DNA from 2 places in the Marinococcus sp. LNHM5E3-2.1 genome. Region 2 is predicted to be linked to the other one. Evidence: riboswitches for the same ligand, from Rfam matches in the RefSeq annotation. Region 2 holds a riboswitch; the other holds the start of a gene.
The links. A riboswitch is a leader RNA that binds a small molecule or an ion and turns the genes downstream of it on or off. The one in region 2 is predicted to bind glycine.

Region 1 (10,022 bases), on a different contig from region 2:
ATGCCCTGAACCGGTTCAAAGTGATATTTCACGAGCACCGCTTCTCCGTCTTCGTTCACCCATTTGTACGTGTTCACCCCGGAGCCCTGCATCTGCCGGTAGTTGGCCGGAATGCCCCACGGGGAGAATAAAAACGTCAGCATGTGCATTGATTCCGGCGTCTGCGACATAAAGTCGAAGATCCGCTCGCTGTCCTGCACGTTCGTTACCGGATCGGGCTTTAATGCGTGAATGACGTCTGGAAATTTGATAGCGTCCCGGATAAAAAAGACCTTCAGGTTGTTGCCGACGAGGTCCCAGTTGCCGTCCTCTGTATAAAATTTCACGGCAAATCCGCGCGGATCACGGAGTGTTTCTGGGGAAGTCCCGCCGTGGATAACAGTGGAAAAGCGTACAAACGCAGGTGTCCGCTTGCCTTCCTCCTGGAAGATTTTTGCGCGTGTATATTTGGAAATCGGTTCATCGCCAAAGGAACCGTACGCTTCAAAATAGCCGTGGGCGCCTGCGCCACGGGCGTGCACTACCCGCTCCGGTACACGTTCGCGGTCAAAATGGCTGATTTTTTCAAGGAATTCATAGTTTTCAAGCGTTGTTGGCCCGCGATTACCGACGGTTTTCGAGTTTTGGTTGTCCCGGACAGGATGACCCTGCCTGGTCGTGAGTGTTCCGTCTTCATTTGTATTCTGCTTATCGTTGTTTTTTTCTTCGTCTTGTTCGCGTTCATTATCGCGATCTTTACTCAATGTATATACCTCCTTTATAAATCTATTGATTTTTACCCGGGGTTATTATGATTTAAACGATTTTTTTGAATTTTTTAAATTCAAGGTATATAGCTATATACCCTAACACAGCAGTCTTTCAAGGAGTATATAATATTCCTGAGACCAGAACGAGGCCGGCAGGATCCTCTTCCCTGCCGGCCTCGTTCTTTGTTAAATCATGTAGTCCCAGGAGTCCTGCTTCGGCTCCGCGGGTGTTTTAAACGGGACGTTGCCCTCGTGTTCCAGAAAGCCTTCGAGGGTCTGGTATTTAATTGCTTCAGCGTATTTTTCATCCCATCCGGCCCGCAGCAGCAGATCCCGGACAGGTCCCTTGAGCTCGACAAACCATACCTGCACGTCCGGCTCCCGGCGGAACATTTCAATGATCTGTTCGAGAGCGCCGATGCCGGTCGTGTCAATGTCATTCACCCCGGACATATCAATCGCGGCCTTCAGCCCGCCGCTCTCTGTTTTACGGCGGTCCTGAATCGTTTTTTCCACCATTTTCACAAAATAGCCGACGTTCGAAAAATGAATACGCGTGTCCGCCCGGACGAGCACCGTACCCGGCACCCGCTTAGCATTCGGGAACCGCTGCAGGTCCAGATAGCTGTGGGTATCCTCCTCATAGCCGATCTCCACGATGTTCGGCCGGGAAATGTGGCGCAGCAGCAGCAGGATGGAAAAACCGATACCGATTAACAACCCCCACTGAATGCCGACGAGAAGCGTCGCAGCAAACGTCACCACCCATATCCATCCGTCCTCCGGCTTCACCCGGAAGGCGTCCTTTAGTGACCGGATGTTAATCAGCCCGGCGACCGAAACGAGAATAATGGCTGCAAGTACCGCGTACGGCAGAAAGTAGAATAAAGACGTGAAAAAGAGAAGCGTGACAAGCACCCCGGCAGCGGTAATAATCATCGCCGCCTGCGAAGCTGCTCCTGTACGGTAGCTGATGGCACTTCTTGAAAAGCTTCCGGTCACCGCGTAGGAGGAAAAAAACGGACCGGCAATATTGGCATACCCGATCGCCCGGATCTCTTTGTTCAGGTTCACACCAAAATCGTTTTTATCGCTCAGCGTTTTTGTGATCGCAAGCGTCTCCATCATCGCAATCAATGCAATCGTCAGGGCAGTCGGGATTAACACCTGCACATCCGCAAGGTTAAAGCCCGGCACGGTAAAATCCGGAAGGCCCTGGGGCACTTCCCCGACGACACTCACTCCCTGGTTGTCGAGGCGGAAAATCCCGACTGCCGCAATGCTTAGTACGACGACAATCAGAGAAACCGGGAGATTGCGTTTTACTTTCCGGCCCCCGATCAGAACCAGCAGGCTCAAGGTTCCAACGAGCAGGGTCGGGATATGTACCTGGGGCAGATGAACGATCACATCCCGCAAAAGCGGGATAATCTGCGTCTGGCTGCCGACACTGATCCCCATAAACTGCCCGAGCTGGCTCATGCCGATCGCAATCGCCACCGCCGAGGTGAAACCGCTGATTACGTTCGGCGAAATAAATTTCACAAACGCGGCGGCATTCAGCAGGCCAAGCGCTACCTGCATCACCCCGACCATGACCGTCAGCAGCAGCACGAGTGCCACGTAATCCGGCGTCGCCGGCTCAGCGTACAGCGACACCCCGGAAAAAACAAGAATCGACGCCATCGCCACCGGCCCGATAGCCAGATGCTTTGATCCGCCGAACAGGGCGTAGATTAAAAGCGGAAGCAGCGAGGCATACAGCCCCATCACCGGCGGCAGGCCGGCGAGAACGGCGTAGGCCATTCCCTGCGGCACAATCATAATAAAAATCGTAAAGCCCGCAGCCATATCCTTTTTCAGCGACTGATTATTGTATTCCTGCGGCATGCTTAATATGTTTTTTGTCCTCCGGCGCATAAATCCTTCCTTCTTTCTCCGTGAACTTGCAAAGTGTTCAATCTCTCTCTTATAAATCATGAACCATAACTGCTTAAAAGAAAAGCCCGCGCCGTACCTTTTTGTAAAAACAGACTAACGCCGCCAGCAACACAAAGGCAGACACCCGGAGGTCCCTGCCTTATTTTTCCCATTCGTTTTTCAGCTCTTCTTTGATTTCGGCTTTCAACTGCTCATATGCGGCTTCATCCATCTGTTACTTCTTTACACGAAGCAAACGTTTACCAAATGCTTTTATGTTGAAAGCAATCATCAGCAGAGCGCCGACGATCAGCATATCCATAAGCAAGTCCACGGCTCTTCCCTCCTCAAGACAACGTGACTTCAACCTAGCCGCTGTTCTGTAAAAAGGCTTTAATTTGTTCACGGTGCGCGTCGGTGTCCGCCCTGGCCTCTTCTGAATAGGAGAGGGAATAGGTGCCTCCCTTCGCGTAAAACGTGTACGTAATCGGCCCACTCTGGATATCCCGGCCCACCGGACGTCCCCCAATACTGAGCACGTCATCGTGAGCGCCGAATACCATCTGATCGCCCGCTTCGTAATTTAAAATAATGTGAATGTCGTTGCTGTTGATGCCGTACACAAGCCGTGTACTGTAGTCCTCTTCATACCGGTGCCGGTTGCCCGCGTCCTGAAAATAAGGAAGAAGCTCGTCCTCTTCTTCCTCGCTGTACCAAATCTCCACTTCCTCGGGCTCCCCCTCTTCATTCTCGTTAATCTGCGCCCTCGAAACCGGTGCATCGTTCAACAACGGAAGCGGCACTTCTTCTCCCCATTCCGTTTCTATATTTCCAGGGACCTCTTCCTCTTCCTCCGTATAGTAAGAAGGTACGGAACAGGCGCTTAAAAGGATGAATATGCCAGCTGCCCCGGCAGAAAAGATCTTTTTTATCATGTATTTCCTCCGCTCGCATGATTGGCGTTACCATCCCGATAGTAAAGCTACCGGCTTTTTTTCACCACCCGGGTGCCCGCAAGAAAATCGTGCAGGGCCCGTTTGTCCTTACGGACAAGCACCATAATTATACTCGTGATCATCAGTATGTATAGAGTAATTCCGTACAAAATATTAGCTACGAGCACGCGCATCAGCATTGCCCCGATGCCAAGCTTCCTTCCGTCCATTTTCACAATCTGAATGCCCATGGCATACTTCCCGACCGTCTGGCCCTGCCATACTATCGGCAGAATCATGGAATATAGAAGCGATCCGGCACCGGAAAATATATCGACATTCACTTCATCGGGGTTGATCCATAGCATGGCCAGCATACTAATGAGAAGAATGGGGAAAGAAAGCAGGAGGCCGTCAATAACAATAGCGAGCAGCCTGCTGCCAAAACCGGCAGGTTCCTGTTGCATACATACACTCCTTTAATCACTCTTGTTGTAAGCTCTTCTTTTCTATTTTTTCATAATAATCTAATTTTTGGAAGTGACAATCTCCCTGGTTCCTTAATTTTCCAACGAGGTTCTCAGTCTGTCGGGAACAACGCAGTGTTCAGCCGGCCCATCACCAGCACATTGTAAAACGCGCCACGGGCAAAATGGGCTTTACGGAGCGTACCTTCTGGTTCAAACCCGCGGCTTTTATACAGCTGTACTGCGCGCGTGTTTTCTTCCACCACATCGAGCTCCAGCCGGAATAAGCCTAAATAATTATCGGCGATATCCAGCAGATGATCAAGCAGACGGCTGCCGATCCCCCGGTTCTGAAACTCATCGTGCACCGCCATGGCAGTCATGCCGTAGTAATGCAGCTTACCGCTCAGCACCTCCAGAGAGCCGATACCGACGACCCGGCCGCCGTACTCGGCAACAATCACATGATCGTTCGCCGTCAGCCCTTCAATAAATGACTGGCTGGAGGTTCTTCGCTCCGAAGGGAGTCCCAGCGTATAATGCATGACAGAAGGCTGGCGCCGGAGAATATTAATGTCTTTTTCATCTTCTGCCATGACGGGGCGCAGAATAATTTGTTCGCTCATAGTCGCATCCCTTCATTTCTTTCGGTAAATTGGTTTATTATTCCAGGCTAACAGGCTGCATCCAGTATATCGCTCTCATGCCAGCTGTCAAAAAATAGGTTTACTTTTCCAGACCGGATGTTTACACTAAAAGTAACAAAATATTGGTTTTGCAGATGAATGTATTGGGAGAGCCTGTAGAATATTACAGCACCGAAGGAGCAATTCTTCCCACCAGCCGGGAAGAAAAAACTCTCAGGTACCAGGACCAGTACAGGATGCACCTCTGGAGAAGGTATGCGTACCTGCCGAAGAAGAAAATTCTTGTCAAAGAATGAAATCTTTCAGGCACACAGACAGAGAAACGGCGATTCAGGCCGTTTCTCTGTCTTTTTTTGCATTAATGTAATCGTTTTCAATTCAAATTTGGAGGAATCGCTATGGAGTTTGACAGCTGTTTTGATATTATCGGCCCGATTATGGTCGGTCCCTCGAGCTCTCACACAGCGGGGGTCGTATCGATCGGGAAATTTGTGCACGACTGGCTGGGAGAGGTCACAGATGTGACAATCACGTTCTACGGCTCTCTCGCCTCCACCTATCAGGGACACGGCTCGGACAAAGCCATAATCGGCGGCCTGCTCGGATTATCCGCCCACGACACCAACGTCCGGAGTGCGTATGCGCTGGCCAAAGACGAAGGCCTTCGTTACGACTTCCAGTTCTGTCCGGGCACTCCAGGCGGATGCCACCCGAACACTGTACATCTTCAGGCATCGTCCGGCATAGAAACCGTCCGCGTATCCGGCGCCTCCATCGGCGGCGGAGTGGCCTGCATTTATGGAATTAACGGTCATGACACCAGCATTAATTTGGGAACGGGTCCGGATATTTTATCGATTGCAGCCCGCACGAAAAAGGAGGCGTCATTTATATGAACGATACCATTGAAAGTATTGTACAGGAATGCATGGCTCAGGACATTTCCATTGGCGAGTGGATGCTGCGCCGTGAGGTTCGCCGCTCCAATTTTTCCCGGGAGCAGATTTTCGGACGCATGCAGGAGCGGCTGCAGGTAATGAAGCAGGCGGTCCGGGACGGAGTGAGTGACATTACGGAAACAGAGAGCAGGCTCTCGGGCGGTGATGCTTACCGGATGCATCAGTATAATCAAAACACCGACCCGTTATCCGGACCGGTCATCAGCACGGCGATGGAAGCAGCGATGGCCACGTCGGAAAGCAACGCAAAAATGGGCCTTATCGTCGCAACTCCCACGGCCGGGTCCGCAGGTATACTACCGGGCATTCTGGTCTCTCTCCAGGATAACCGCAGCATCGATGATGACACCCTGACGATGGGGCTGTTCACAGCAAGTGCCATCGGTTACGTATTTGCGAATCACGCCTTTATTTCCGGCGCGGCAGGCGGCTGTCAGGCGGAAATTGGCTCAGCGACGGCCATGGCTGCGGGCACGATTACGGAGCTGCAGCATGGCTCCCCGGAGCAGGCAGCCCACGCCACCGCAATAGCAATGAAGTCCCTTCTCGGACTCGTATGTGATCCGGTTGCCGGGCTCGTCGAAGTGCCGTGCGTGAAAAGAAACGTCATCGGCACCTCCATCGCTTTTTCAGCGGCCGATATGGCTTTAGCGGGCATAACCAGCCGCATCCCCTGCGATGAAGTTATTCAGACGATGCATACGATCGGCCGCGACATGCCGGGCAGCCTGAAAGAGACTGCTGAAGGAGGGCTTGCCCAGACCCCGACGGGAAAAGAAGCCGCCCGGAGGTTGTTTCAGCGGCCCTGCAGCTTATGAATCCCGGGCTCTAAATTCCACATAAGAGGTGAAGCTATGAACGAACGCCGTTTTTTTCAAATCTGGTTCGGTACTCTCACTCTCGTCAGCTTATTGTTTACGTACTGGGCTATAGCGGTTTCCGCCCTTCTTTTAGGCATTTTCTGCTTTATTTCTCCAAGGCCCAATGAAACGTAAATCCCTGAAACAACTCAAAAACGGCTTGATTATGGCTCCCGCCAGGCTCAAGCCGTTTTCTTTACTGTTCATATTCTATTTAAATTCCAGGCATTCTGCTTTCTGTTTCACCCCTGACGTGCTATTCTTACTATAAGTCCCTATAAAGGAGGTCATTGCCATCGACCATTTTGCATATGTACTTCAACGTCCCAAAAACCAGGTATACATAGGAACAGCCGCCGATATCCGCTCACGCTTCGGCAGCTCGGAACCCGTTTATTTTTGTTCCGAGGATGAACTGCTCGCCAGCTTAAACGCCTTTCGCGATGAAGAGCTTATCATCACTACCGTTAGTGACCTTCCAGTGATTAAACAAAAATGGGACGATAAAAACCAATACACTCTTTAATGACGCACAAAGATCCCCGGCGGGATTACTCCCCCCGGGGATCTTTTGTTTTACTGAAGCGGTGCGGTGTGCGCTCGCTGGATCGAAGCGATCGCCGGGTCAACGACATGAACGTCGCAGGGAGCGTGCTTCACCACCGTTTTTGTGGTGGTGTTTCCCTGTATCGCCTGGCCGAGGGCATTGCCGCCGGACTGCCCGAGAATGATAAGATCCGGGTCAACCCTTTCACAGAGCTGGTTCACGAGACGTTTTTTCGGCACTCCATTGTCCAGGACGGTCTTTACCCGCGGTACGCCTTTTTCTTCGGCGTTTTTCCGGTACGCTTCAAGCCGGTATTCTGCTTCTGCGTGCAGCCGCCTGATACCGATCGGGTCCATCCATCCGAGCGAGGAATATTCATTATAATGAAACACATAGGCGAGCGTCAGGTCGGCATCGTGCTTAACCGCGACACGGCACGCTTCGTCAAAGGCATCAACATTAGGGTTACTGAGCACATCAAGCGCTGCCAGGATATGGCTGTATTGTTTCAATCCATTTCACCTCTTAAATTTTTATAAAATAAAAGCCAAAAAGCACAGAGGTCTCCCTTTAGTACTTTTTGGCTTATGTTGCAGGCTTATGGATTCCCGACATTTCCGCCGCTATGGCTTGTATTTGTTACCATATTCCCAGGCGGTTTCAATACTCAAACTAAAAATATTGTGTTTTTATAATTTTCATTCATTTTCACATATAATTCGAGGTTTTAAATAATTGTTAAGCGGATACAATATAATTGAAATATGGTTGCAGGAGGATCGCATGAACAAACATCATCTTTTAAACCAGCTTAATGCTCTAAAACAGCAATGGGTCCAAAAAGAAATTTCTCTTCGGGAATACTTACAGCAGCGTTTGAATCTGCGTCAGCAGCTGAACAAAAGGCACGATGAAAAATAACAAAAAGCAGGCAGCGGGAGGAAGCCGCTGCCTGCTTTTTATATGCCGCTATTATTCCGTTATCCAGGTGGTCACCTGTTCCACCGGCTTCCGGTGCCCTTTCTTCATCTCCCGCATCGGATAGCCGATATAAATCAGTCCGAGTACTTTTCCCCGCCGCCCCAGGCCGAACAGATCGTTCATTTTCGGATGATAGCAGTGCGCCCCGGTGCGCCAGAAGGCCGCCAGCCCGAGGGCATGCGCAGCGAGCAGCATGTTCTGGATCGAGGCGTATACTGCGCCGTACTCTTCAAGCGTATCCACCCGCTCTTCCTCAGACGGCTCGGCTGCCACTGCAATCACGACCGGTGCACGCATCGGCTTTTCCTTCTGCTTTTCGAGATTCTTTTGCTTTTCCATTTTTTCTTCCGGCGTCATACCTTCCGCGGCAATGGCGGCCATCGCTTCCCCGAGCTGCCTGCGCCCGTCACCGGTCATGACGAAATACTGCCACGGCTCCGTTTTGTGGTGAGACGGCGCCCAGGTGCCGGCTTCGAGCACCTGCGCAATGATATCCTCCGGTACTTCAGTTTCTTCTACGAGTCCGTTACTGCGGCGTGAATGAATTGCTGTCAGTACATCCATTCTGCTCCATCTCCTTCATATTGAATGACACTCTGTTCAGCTTACTCTGCGGGCGGGCCGAATTTTCCCTCGTGAAAGTCCCGGTACGCCTGCCTGATTTCTTCCATACTGCTCATCACAAACGGACCGTACGGTACAATCTCTTCACGGATAGGTTCACCGGAATACACGAGCAGTCTCGTCCGGCGCTTATGGGCTTTAATGCGGAGCGTCGAGAGCGCTTCCGGATCTCCGTTATCCTCGAAGGTGAGCGTCGCCACGTCATGCTTGTTGACGGTACCATCCGCCACATCGGCACTGCCGGAGAGCGTGTATAAAAAGGCATTATGGTTTTCCGGCAGATGATGCACGTATTCCGCCCCCTCCGATAAATTAATTTCGGTCAGCGTGATGGGGACGAGCGAGTTCAGCGGCCCTTCTTCCCCGGCGACGGTCCCGGAAAAAACCTTTAAATTTCCGCCGTCAATCTGTACGGTCGGAGCCTCTTCTCCGTATACATTCTGGTAGATGGTATCGGTATTTCGCTGGTCCTTCGGCAGGTTCAGCCACAGCTGCAGGGTATGGGCGATATCATTTTCCACCCCGTCCTCTGCATGGCGGGCCGCCCAGCCGGCATTCATATACTGCACGTCGCCGGGCTCGAGAATGTCGCGGCCGCCGCCGTTATCAATGTGCTCAAGCCGTCCGTCCACCACATACGTAACGGTTTGAAAGCCACGGTGCGGATGATCCGGGAACGTGCCCTTCTTAAACCAGTCCTCGGCCATTAAAATGAACGGATCAAACTCCTTCCACCGGTCCACCGGCAGCACCCATCCCTTCTGAATGGAAGGAAAACCGAATTCCTCGTACTGTACCGTCCATTTATCACGGATCCTGCGCTGAAACGAATGCTGTTGATGCGCCATGAATAATCCCTCACTTTCAATTTAGTATGCATAGCAACTATTTACTCAAAAAATATATTCAATTCATTTAATCTGCATCTTTAGTACAACATATTTTTCCGGCTCCTGCAAAGAATCTACTCCGAGAGCCCCTACTCCCCCCAGAGACTCCCCGAAACATTTTTATTTATTTTGGCAAGCGTCTGTTCAAGCGCTTTGAGCTCTTCTGTGCTGATTCCCTTCGTCACGGCAGCGTTGAACCGCTCGGCTGCCGGGCGTACCTTTTCCTGAAGATGCCTTCCTTCTTCTGTCACAAACAGCTGCATGGCCCGCTGGTCCTCAGTCCCCGCCGCCCGCCGCACGAACTGCTTTTTTTCAAGCTGGGCGGCCATCCGGGCAACGTTGGTTTTATCCTTCTGCAGCTTGCGGGCTATATCGTTCTGGGTGCGGCCGTCTTCTTCCCATAAAAGCATCATGATAAGGTTCTGCTCCGGAGTAAGATTAAA
Region 2 (10,022 bases):
CGGGTATATAACGGGAAATTATTCCTCCAGGAAGGTCATCTTGAGCGTTTTCAGGACAGTGCCTCTAAACTTGACCTGGCAGTTCCCTATTCCCCCGATACTATGAAATCGCTTCTCCGCCGGTTGATTGATAAAAACGGGCTTACCACGGGCTATATTTACTTTCAGCTGACCAGAGGAATCCAGGCCCGGGATCATTTGTATGAACGCGGCAATGCGCCTGTATTAACCGGTTTTACAAAAGCGGCCGAAGTGCCGTTTGCTAAGCAGTCCGACGGTATTGATGTGTACGCCACTGAAGACATCCGCTGGCTTCGCTGTGACATAAAGACCATTAACCTGCTCGGAAACGTCCTTGCCAAACGGGCCGCAGAGGACCACCACTGCGCAGAGGCCCTCCAGCACCGCGGAGACGTTATTACGGAAGGCTCTTCCACTAACGCCTTTATTGTTAAAGATGAAACGATTATTACCCATCCGCAGAGCAATTATATTCTCGAAGGTATCACTAAACGCTATGTGCTTCAGCTTGCAAAGCAGCTGAATATTCCCGTTGAACAACGTCCGTTTACTATCGGGGAGGCCCAGGAGGCTGACGAAATGTTTATGACGAGCACTTCGATTGAAATTGTGCCTGTGCGGTCCATTCAGGGCTCATTTGAAGCCGGATACGGAGACTCTCCCGTAACGAGAGAGCTGCTTGGAGAATTCCGACGGGAGGTAGAACTATTCGAAGCAGGGGATACCCAGCCGCTTGTCACCTATAACTGAGTATTTATATGCGTAATCAACAAAAGACCGCTCCGGAGCGGTCTTTTGTATTTTTATTTCGTGATTTATGCACTGTATCAGCGCCTGAAATTCCATTCCTCTGACTGGTAGCGCTCTGCGGCCAGCTGCTGCACCTCTTGTTCCTGGTCGGTTGTCAGCTCATATTCTTCAAGGCCGGCATTCAGACCGTCGGCAAATCCTTCCTTAAATGCTTCGCGCAGATCGCCAAGGGTAAATGGTGTATCCGTCAGCTCATTAATTGCTACAGCTTTATTTTTAAAGGTTTTCTGCATTCTTTCCCGCACGCGCTCGCTCGGATATTTAAACAAATCGAACAATTTATCCTCATCAAGATCCAGAATAATCGAACCGTGCTGAAGGATAACGCCGCGCTGTCTCGTCTGGGCACTCCCCGCAATTTTCCGGTCCTCCACCACCAGCTCATACCACGATGAGGCATCAAAACAATTAGCCGAACGGGGATTTTTCAAAGAATCCTCTTCTTCCTTCGTTTTCGGCACGGAAAAATAAGCATCCAGGCCGAGCTTTAAAAATCCCTGCAGAATCCCTTCCGACAGTACGCGGTAGGCTTCTGTCACCGTTTCCGGCATTTCGGGATGATCTTCTGACACGATGATGCTGTAGGTCAGCTCCTGATCATGCAAAACCGCCCGACCTCCCGTCGGCCGGCGCACAAAACCTACGCCGTGCTTTTCCACTGCATCCATATCAATATCTTTCTTCGCCTTTTGGAAGTAACCGACCGAAAGCGTAGGCGGATTCCAACCATAAAATCTGATTACCGGCGGAATCAGTCCTTCACTGTGCCATTGCAGCAGTTTTTCATCGAGCGCCATGTTATATGCTGGTGACTGATTGCCTGAATCTATAAAAAGCCAAGTATCTTTTGCCATTAATGTTCATCTCTCTTTCTCGATTTTTCCATTTCCATTGTAGCAGAGATCACTGCTTTCTATATATAAAAATGACAGCCCGTTAATTAGAAATCTAGCAAAGTACCAGGGTTATGCGTTATAATTAATCTGCAATCGACCCGGAAAGAGGTGAAATAATATATATGATATTTGAATGGCTATGGATAGTGCTTATTGCGGTATTAGTTTTTCTTATTGTACGACGGTTTGTCGGCCCGAAAGACTTAACTGCATTACCACAGGAAGATTTTATTAAAGGCTATCGCAAAGCCCAGCTTATCGATGTGCGTGAGCCGAAAGAATATGACGGCGGCCACATCCTCGGGGCCCGGAACATTCCTGTTTCCCAGATGAAGCAGCGGATGGTGGAGATCCGGGAAGACCAGCCTGTTTATTTATACTGCCAATCCGGCATGCGTTCAAAGCAAGCTGCAAAATTGATCAAAAAGCATAAGGGAAACCGGGATATCTATCACCTGAAAGGCGGATTCAAGCGTTGGACAGGTAAGATCAGCAAAAAGAAAAAAAGCGCATAATTAAAAGGAAGAGCTGGCATGCTCTTCCTTTTTTTATATCTTTGAAGTCCGCAAACCTCATCGATTTATTTATTTCATGGACTTGAGCGACGTTTCAGTATTATATGTCAGCACTGGCTTACGTGCTGCCAGCGTCTCGTCCAGCCTTCCGACTACGGTAGTGTGAGGCGCCTCCTGCACCATTTCCGGGTCTTCCTCTGCTTCTCTGGCAATCCCGATCATGGCGTCTGCGAACGCATCAAGCGTTTCTTTCGCTTCGGTTTCCGTCGGCTCGATCATCATGCACTCTTCGACGTTGATCGGAAAATAAATGGTCGGCGGATGGTAACCATAATCAAGCAGGCGTTTAGCCATATCGAGCGTACGTACGCCGAGCTTCTTCTGGCGGCGGCCCGAAATCACAAATTCGTGCTTGCAGTGACGGCCGTATGGGAGGTCAAAATACGGCTCAAGCCGTCTCATTAGATAATTGGCGTTTAATACAGCATACTCTGATACTCTTTTGAGTCCCTCTGCTCCCATCGTACGGATATACGTGTAGGCACGTACGTTAATGCCAAAGTTACCGTAATACGGCTTGACGCGGCCGATGGAATGCGGACGGTCTTTATCCCAGTAGTACTTATCATTTTCTTTTGCAAGCACCGGCCCCGGCAGATAAGGGATCAGCTCTTTTTTTACGCCAACCGGCCCGCTGCCGGGCCCACCGCCTCCGTGAGGGCCCGTGAATGTTTTATGCAGGTTCAGGTGAACGACATCAAATCCCATGTCCCCGGGTCTTGTGATGCCCATAATAGCATTGGAGTTCGCCCCATCATAATAGAGCCGGCCGCCAGCCTGATGGACCGTATCGGCCATTTCCATAATATCTTCCTCAAATAAACCGAGTGTATTCGGGTTCGTGAGCATGAGGGCAGCCGTTTTTTCGCTCGTTACTTCTTTTAAATGCTCAAGGTCCACCAGGCCGCGTGCATCGGTCCGGACCGTTACATGATCGAATCCTGCCACCGTTGCTGAAGCAGGGTTCGTTCCGTGCGCAGAGTCGGGCACGATTACTTCCGTGCGTCCCGTTTCTCCGTTCGCTTCGTGAAGCGCCCGGATCAGCATCAAACCGGTCCACTCTCCCTGGGCACCGGCCGCCGGCTGCAGCGTCACTTCATCCATACCGGTTATTTCAGCAAGCGCCTGCTGCAGGTCGTACATCATTTCGAGATTCCCCTGCACCTGTGCTTCCGGCTGGTACGGATGCGTCGCGGCAAAACCGGCCATGCGGGCCGTTTCTTCATTGATTTTCGGATTGTATTTCATCGTGCAGGACCCGAGCGGGTAAAAGCCCGAATCCACTCCGTAATTTCGATTCGAAAGCGCCGTATAATGTCTCATCAACTGCAGTTCAGATACTTCCGGCAGTGCCGGCTCTTCTTCCCGGATATTAGCCCCGGGCAAAATATCGCTCAGGCTTTGTTCAGGTATATTTGTCTCAGGAAGGGAATACGCTACCCTCCCTGGTTTGCTTTGTTCGAAAATTAACGGCTGGTTAGGCTGTTTCATGTACAAGCACCTCCAAATGTTTGGCAAATGTTTCCAGCTGCTCTCTTGTGCGAAGTTCAGTCACACATACGAGCATCTGGCCTTTTTTATCCGCCGACACTTCACCTAAATCATACCCGCCGATGATCCCCTGCCTGAATAGCTGTTCATTCACTTCTGCCACTGGACGGCCGAGGTCAACCACAAATTCATTAAACGATGGTGCCTCATGGACAAGCTCAATGCCTTTTTGTTTGAGCAGCTGTTTAAAGAAATGAGCACTTTTAACATTTCTTTCTGCCGTTTCCTTCAGCCCTTTTTTACCGAGAGCCGTCATTGCGACAGAAGCAGCCAGCGCGTTCAGAGCCTGGTTTGAACAAATGTTGGATGTCGCTTTATCCCGGCGGATATGCTGCTCTCTTGCCTGCAGCGTCAGTACATAACCCCGGCTTCCGTCTTCATCCTCCGTCTGTCCGACAAGACGCCCGGGGACCTTCCGAATATGCTTTTTAGTGGTGGCAAAAAATCCGCAGTGCGGTCCGCCAAACTGCATTGGAATACCAAGCGGCTGAGCGTCTCCTGCCACAATATCCGCTCCGAAACTTCCCGGCGGCGTCAGGACGCCGAGCGCAAGGGGATTTGCCGACACAATCATCAGCGAGTTTTCTTTATCGGCTGCCTGCCTTACAGCAGCTAAATCTTCAATAGTACCGTAAAAGTTTGGGTACTGCACAATCACTCCTGCGGTATCAGCATCAATCATGTCTTCAAGCTTAGCCATGTCCGTATGCCCGTCCTTTTCGGGAACGATTTTCACTGTAAGTCCGGGCCCGGCAGCGTATGTGCTCAATACATCGAGCGCTTCAGGGTGAACCGTTCCAGAGACGACGATGGTACGGCGCCTCCCCCTGTTTTCACTTGCGGCCATCAGTGCTGCTTCTGCGAGCGCTGTCGGTCCGTCATACATAGACGAATTAGCGATATCCATTCCCGTAAGTTCACTGATCATCGTTTGAAATTCAAAGATTGCCTGCAGCTCGCCCTGCGAAATCTCCGGCTGGTACGGAGTATATGCCGTGTAAAATTCCGAGCGCCGGAGCACATGATCGACGACTGTCGGTATATAATGCTCGTACACCCCTGCCCCGAGATAGGAGACGCAGTCCTGCACGCTGGTATTTCTGTTACTGAGGCGCTTCATTTCCTTTAGAAGATCCGTTTCGCCAAGAGCCTTCGGCAGATTCATTTCTTTGGAAAAGCGAATATTTTCCGGTACGTCCTCAAACAATTCACCGATCGAATCCACACCGATCGTTTTAAGCATTTCTTCTTTATCCTCGCCGGTTACCGGCAGATAGCGATAATCCATTCTGGTGCCTCCTCTGTTTATTTTTCCCGTTTATAAAAGGGCACAGCTGCCACTTTTGCGCGTTTGGCTTTACCCCGCACATCCACTTCGACAGCCTGACCGAGATTCGTCCATCCAATATTCAGAAGTGCAAGTCCCACATTTGCTTTCAGCGTCGGCGACTGAGTGCCCGTAGTTACCCAGCCGATTTCCTTTCCGTCATCATTGTGTACCATGTAACCCGGGCGCGGAATTGCTTTATCAACCATTTCGATCCCGACAAGTTTACGTTTTAATCCCGCTTCTTTTTGTTTTTTTAAAGCTTCTTTACCAATGAAATTATCTTCCTGCTTCAGCTTTACGCAAAAGCCGATGCCTGCTTCAAGCGGCGTAATATTTGCGCTCAGCTCCTGGCCGTAGAGCGGCAGCTTCGCTTCAAACCTCAGGGTGTCTCTAGCGCCGAGACCGCATGGAATGAGTCCTTCGGATTCTCCTGCTTCCATGATCGTCTCCCAGCAGCGGATGGCCTCTTCAGCCTGGCAGTATAATTCAAAGCCGTCTTCTCCGGTATAGCCGGTTCTTGAGATGATAATATTTTCCGCTTCTCCGACTGAAGCACCGGCAGCAAAACGAAATGGCAGAATCTCTGCAAGAGAAGCATCGGTTACTTTCTGCAGCACCGTTTCTGCCACCGGGCCCTGTACAGCGATTAGTGCAGTTTCTTTCGAAATATCGGTAATACTTACGTTTTTCGTTACGTGGCGGCGAAGCCATTCCTGATCTTTTTCAATGTTAGCTGCGTTCAAAACGAGCATGTATTTTTCTTTTTCGAGCTGGTACACGAGCAGATCGTCAACCGTACCTCCATCTTCATAACACATGGCGGTATAAAGTGCTTTTCCGGGTTCTGCATTTTTTATGTTGTTTGTGAGCATATACTGCAGAAATTCAGCAGCACCCTCTCCTTCTACGATCGCCTCACCCATATGGGAAACATCGAACAGACCAGCCTTTGTACGAACCGCCTCGTGTTCGTCTTTGATGCCGGAAAACTGAACAGCCATTTCCCATCCGCCAAAATCGACGGTTTTTGCTCCGTGTTTTTCATATACCGGATACAGGGGTGTTCGTTTTAATTCTGCCAAGAAAATCACCTCATCATTATTTTCTGAAAAATCAAAACAAGAAAAAGCATAAAAAAGACAGAACTCCATAAGATATGGAAGCTCTGTCCTATAACCAGAAAGTTTCTCCTTTCCGTCGTACGGAAAGAGTGTCTTCGTGGGTGGCTTCTAAAAGAAGCGCTCTCCAGAGGAGCGTCCAGTAAGAGTCTGTTTGCCTGAGAGATTCACCTGTTACGGCTTGCTCCTTCGGCGCTGCCTGGCAGTCTCTCCCCTTACCATCATCCGCGCATTATATGTACATCTTTATTTGCTCATATTCTATCACTAATTCAGATAAAAACCAATGCTGAAAAAAATTAACCCGAACATTTCCGATAAATTGTACTGCATCATTCGTTTATCACTTTGGATCAATCATTTCTTCTCACTGTAATATTGTTTATACTAAAATCAGCATAAAAATTGGAGGGAAACTATGAACTGGAAACAGCTTCCACTGGGACCACTGCAGACAAACTGCTATGTTCTGTACGATAATGATAAAAACGCCGTAATTATTGATCCGGCCGGGGATGCCGATAAACTGCTCACCTATCTTCAGGAAAACGAGATGCGTCCTGTTGTCATTCTGTTAACACACGCCCATTTTGATCATATCGGTGCGCTTGATGCCGTGCGGGAAGCCTACAATATCCCTGTTTATCTTCATGAGCATGAAAGGGACTGGCCTGGGGACGCCCAAAAAAACGGCTCCGGACGCATGATGCCGGAGGCTGCGTTTACTGCAAAGCCCGCGGATCACCTTCTGCAGTCCGAAGGAACGCTTCAATTCGGCAGCTTTGAATTCCAATGGCTTCATACACCGGGCCATTCGCCGGGAAGTGTTTCCTATTGGCATAAAGAAACCAACACAGTCTTCTCCGGCGATGTATTGTTTTCAGGTGGTGTTGGACGTACTGACCTTTACGGAGGCGACATGGATACTCTGCTAGCCTCTATTCACGAGCAGCTGCTTGAACTCCCGGAAAATACAATAGTAGCCTGCGGCCACGGCCCCTTCACCGATATCGAAGCCGAAATGGATTCCAACCCGTTCATTAATGGGTTTGGCGCATAAAAATAAAGACCTCTGATTTAAAATTAGAGGTCTTTTAATATCTTAATACAGTAAATGAAATTATTTATGCATTCCCGCCCAGTTTCAGACGGTTAGTATTTTAATCGTTTGCTTCGATCCATTGATACACATGCTCGCGCAGATCCTCTTCGGTTTCACCACCTTCAGCAGGGTGGTCTGCTTCGGCCATCGGCTTCACTGTGTACTGATCCTCAGGGCCCGGTACAACCTGGGTAAAATCAACGTTAGGCTCTGTAATCTTCACGTCTTCGCCGTCTTTTTCCACATCGAATGTAGCAATACCGCCTGTATCGGTATATTCCTGATCCTGACCGGAGTAGAAATTGCCGAGAGAATAATAAACAAGCGTTTCATTTCCTTCTTCACCCTCCACCCATTCCATCGGCTGAAGCACGTGAGGGTGATGACCAATAACTACGTCCACTTCCTGGTCTGCAAGAAATTGGGCCAGCTCTTTTTGTTCTTCATTCGGAAGGCGCTCGTATTCATTTCCCCAGTGCATATTGACGACTACGATGTCCGCGTCATCTCTCATCGCTTCGACATCTTCCTGTATTTGTTCTTTATCAATTTTCTGCACGACATATTCATGCCCCTCCGGCACCTCGATGCCGTTCAGCCCGTATGTATAGGAAAGCACCCCCATGTCTACGTCCTTCACATTTACAATACGCTGCCGCTCTGCATCTTCCTCGTCCTTATAGATTCCTACGTAACCCATACCTGTCTGCTCATAATGATTAATCGCATTGTTTACAGCCTCCATTCCACGGTCAAGCGTATGGTTATTGGCTCCGGAGAGCATGTCCACTCCGGCATCCTGAAGGTCGTCTACAATTGCATATGGACTGTTAAAGGAAGGATAAGCCGATAAACCAAGCTCCTCGCCGCCGGGTATTGATTCCTGGTTCACAATCGTGTAATCCGGTTCTTCAAGCATCGGAGCAACTGCCTTCAGCGCCGGAGTGAAATCGTACTCCCCGTCTTCTTCCATTCTTTTATATACACGCCCGTGCAGCAAAACGTCTCCCGCCGCGCCAATCGTAATGCTTTCATCTTCCTGCTTCTGATTTTTGGAATCTTCTTCTGTCTGTGCTTCTGAATTTTCATTCTGCGCCTCCGAGGCTTCATTCTGTGTCTCAGAATTTTCATTTTCCCCGGCGCTGCTGCAGCCACTCAAAAGGAAAATCCCGCACGTCAATCCATAATACAATTTTCGCATGACATCCTCTTTTCTTTTAAATAGAATTCCTAGTCTAAATATACTATAAGTTTACTAATATATTCATTGGAATTGAAGAGGTTTTCATGTATTTTTTATGTCTGCCGGGGCGAAATATTTCTTTTTCCACATACAGCCAGCGTCCCCAGGACACCCGCAAGCGGTACGATTACCCACCATTCCTGATAAAGCAGAGGGTAAGAAAAATTCTTCGAGGTTATTGGGAATAAAAACTGAGTACCGTTTCCCAGAAAGTCAATCAGCATGGAGCCGACGGCCAGCGTAAAAAATGAAGCTGTCCAGGCTTTTGGGAATCCTCCCCCGAGCACGTGGCGGACAACCGGAGCGAACGCTGCCGCAATAAATGGCACCGTCAGCAGCGTATGAAAAATATAATTACCAAACAGCTTCGGGATATCAGGCACAATCACCATCACACCGAATGCCATCACCTTCAAGCGTTGTGAAACAATTAAATCCGGATTTCCGTAAAATATATACATTACTGCCGCGCCGGTCAGCAGATGCAGCAGTGTACTCGGTACATGTTCAATCAATATTTCAATCACAGGCCGTTCCTTCTTTCTGCTGGAGATGATTATTTTATTCACGGTTTTCTATTCTCATAAACTTCCTTCAAAACGCTATAAACGGCTGGGTTGAATGAGGCAGCTTTCGGGGTATGGAAAGAAAAGCAGCAAACTATTGTCAGGAGGAATTTTATAATGACCCTCGTAGAAAAACCGTCCGCGCTAAACCGGGCGCGAAAGAAAAAAGCCCCTGCCATGAAGGCAGAAGGCGAATTTGCAAGCCAGCTCAAAGCTATTCTCATTTTTCAGCAAATCGATAAGCAGACCGCTGACAAAATGGACAACAGCTTCCGGCCGAAAAAAACGATTTACGCTCTCACTGGAGAAAAGTTGAGTATGAAAGATATTGCGTTTGTAATCAAATTGAAAGGCTTTAACGGCCTTTACCGTTTATTTTCCGCTTACAAGACTGTTTGTCACACAAACGACCTCGGGGAGCCGGTGATTGTCTTTCAGCGGCGTCCTTAGCCTGCCTGCTAAGAAAGAAGTTACTACCGTTTTTCATTTTCCTGGAAGTACGCTCTGCTTCCAACGGTTTCTGTAGACAAAACATCATCGGCTTCCATATACTATTAGTAGGCAAAATATACAGGTATTTTTGACTCATTACATATTACAGAGGAGTGGATGGTTTGACAAAAGCACCGTTTCGCGCAGAACACGTAGGAAGCTTTCTCCGTCCGGAGCGACTCAAAAAAGCCCGCCAGCAGTACACAGAGGGAGAGTTAAGCGCCAGGGCGCTATGGGACATTGAAAATGAAGAAATTGCTGCTCTTGTTGAAAAACAAAAAGAAGCTGGTCTTCCGGTCGTAACAGATGGTGAATTCC

Region 1: linked by a shared signal. The riboswitch ahead of ACTRXH_RS03480 (serine dehydratase beta chain) and the one ahead of gcvT (glycine cleavage system aminomethyltransferase GcvT) in region 2 are both predicted to bind glycine.

What each region holds. Positions count from the first base shown of each region.
Region 1 is NZ_JBQLIB010000001.1:673,200-683,221, reverse strand. Features, by position in the region: gene ACTRXH_RS03505 (catalase) at 1-743, opposite strand, end outside; gene ACTRXH_RS03500 (SulP family inorganic anion transporter) at 936-2,669, opposite strand; gene ACTRXH_RS03495 (hypothetical protein) at 3,038-3,604, opposite strand; gene ACTRXH_RS03490 (RDD family protein) at 3,652-4,071, opposite strand; gene ACTRXH_RS03485 (GNAT family N-acetyltransferase) at 4,185-4,697, opposite strand; glycine riboswitch at 4,853-4,957, shown strand; glycine riboswitch at 4,961-5,038, shown strand; gene ACTRXH_RS03480 (serine dehydratase beta chain) at 5,117-5,614, shown strand; gene sdaAA (L-serine ammonia-lyase, iron-sulfur-dependent, subunit alpha) at 5,611-6,495, shown strand; gene ACTRXH_RS03470 (hypothetical protein) at 6,532-6,672, shown strand; gene ACTRXH_RS03465 (universal stress protein) at 7,114-7,596, opposite strand; gene ACTRXH_RS03460 (hypothetical protein) at 7,868-8,005, shown strand; gene ACTRXH_RS03455 (nitroreductase family protein) at 8,057-8,629, opposite strand; gene ACTRXH_RS03450 (pirin family protein) at 8,671-9,537, opposite strand; gene ACTRXH_RS03445 (MarR family winged helix-turn-helix transcriptional regulator) at 9,669-10,022, opposite strand, start outside.
Region 2 is NZ_JBQLIB010000012.1:28,125-38,146, reverse strand. Features, by position in the region: gene dat (D-amino-acid transaminase) at 1-771, shown strand, start outside; gene ACTRXH_RS12830 (lipoate--protein ligase family protein) at 849-1,685, opposite strand; gene ACTRXH_RS12825 (rhodanese-like domain-containing protein) at 1,850-2,242, shown strand; gene gcvPB (aminomethyl-transferring glycine dehydrogenase subunit GcvPB) at 2,312-3,793, opposite strand; gene gcvPA (aminomethyl-transferring glycine dehydrogenase subunit GcvPA) at 3,780-5,141, opposite strand; gene gcvT (glycine cleavage system aminomethyltransferase GcvT) at 5,159-6,265, opposite strand; glycine riboswitch at 6,347-6,434, opposite strand; glycine riboswitch at 6,438-6,526, opposite strand; gene ACTRXH_RS12805 (MBL fold metallo-hydrolase) at 6,720-7,361, shown strand; gene ACTRXH_RS12800 (CapA family protein) at 7,462-8,604, opposite strand; gene ACTRXH_RS12795 (hypothetical protein) at 8,700-9,173, opposite strand; gene ACTRXH_RS12790 (hypothetical protein) at 9,330-9,662, shown strand; gene ACTRXH_RS12785 (5-methyltetrahydropteroyltriglutamate--homocysteine S-methyltransferase) at 9,818-10,022, shown strand, end outside.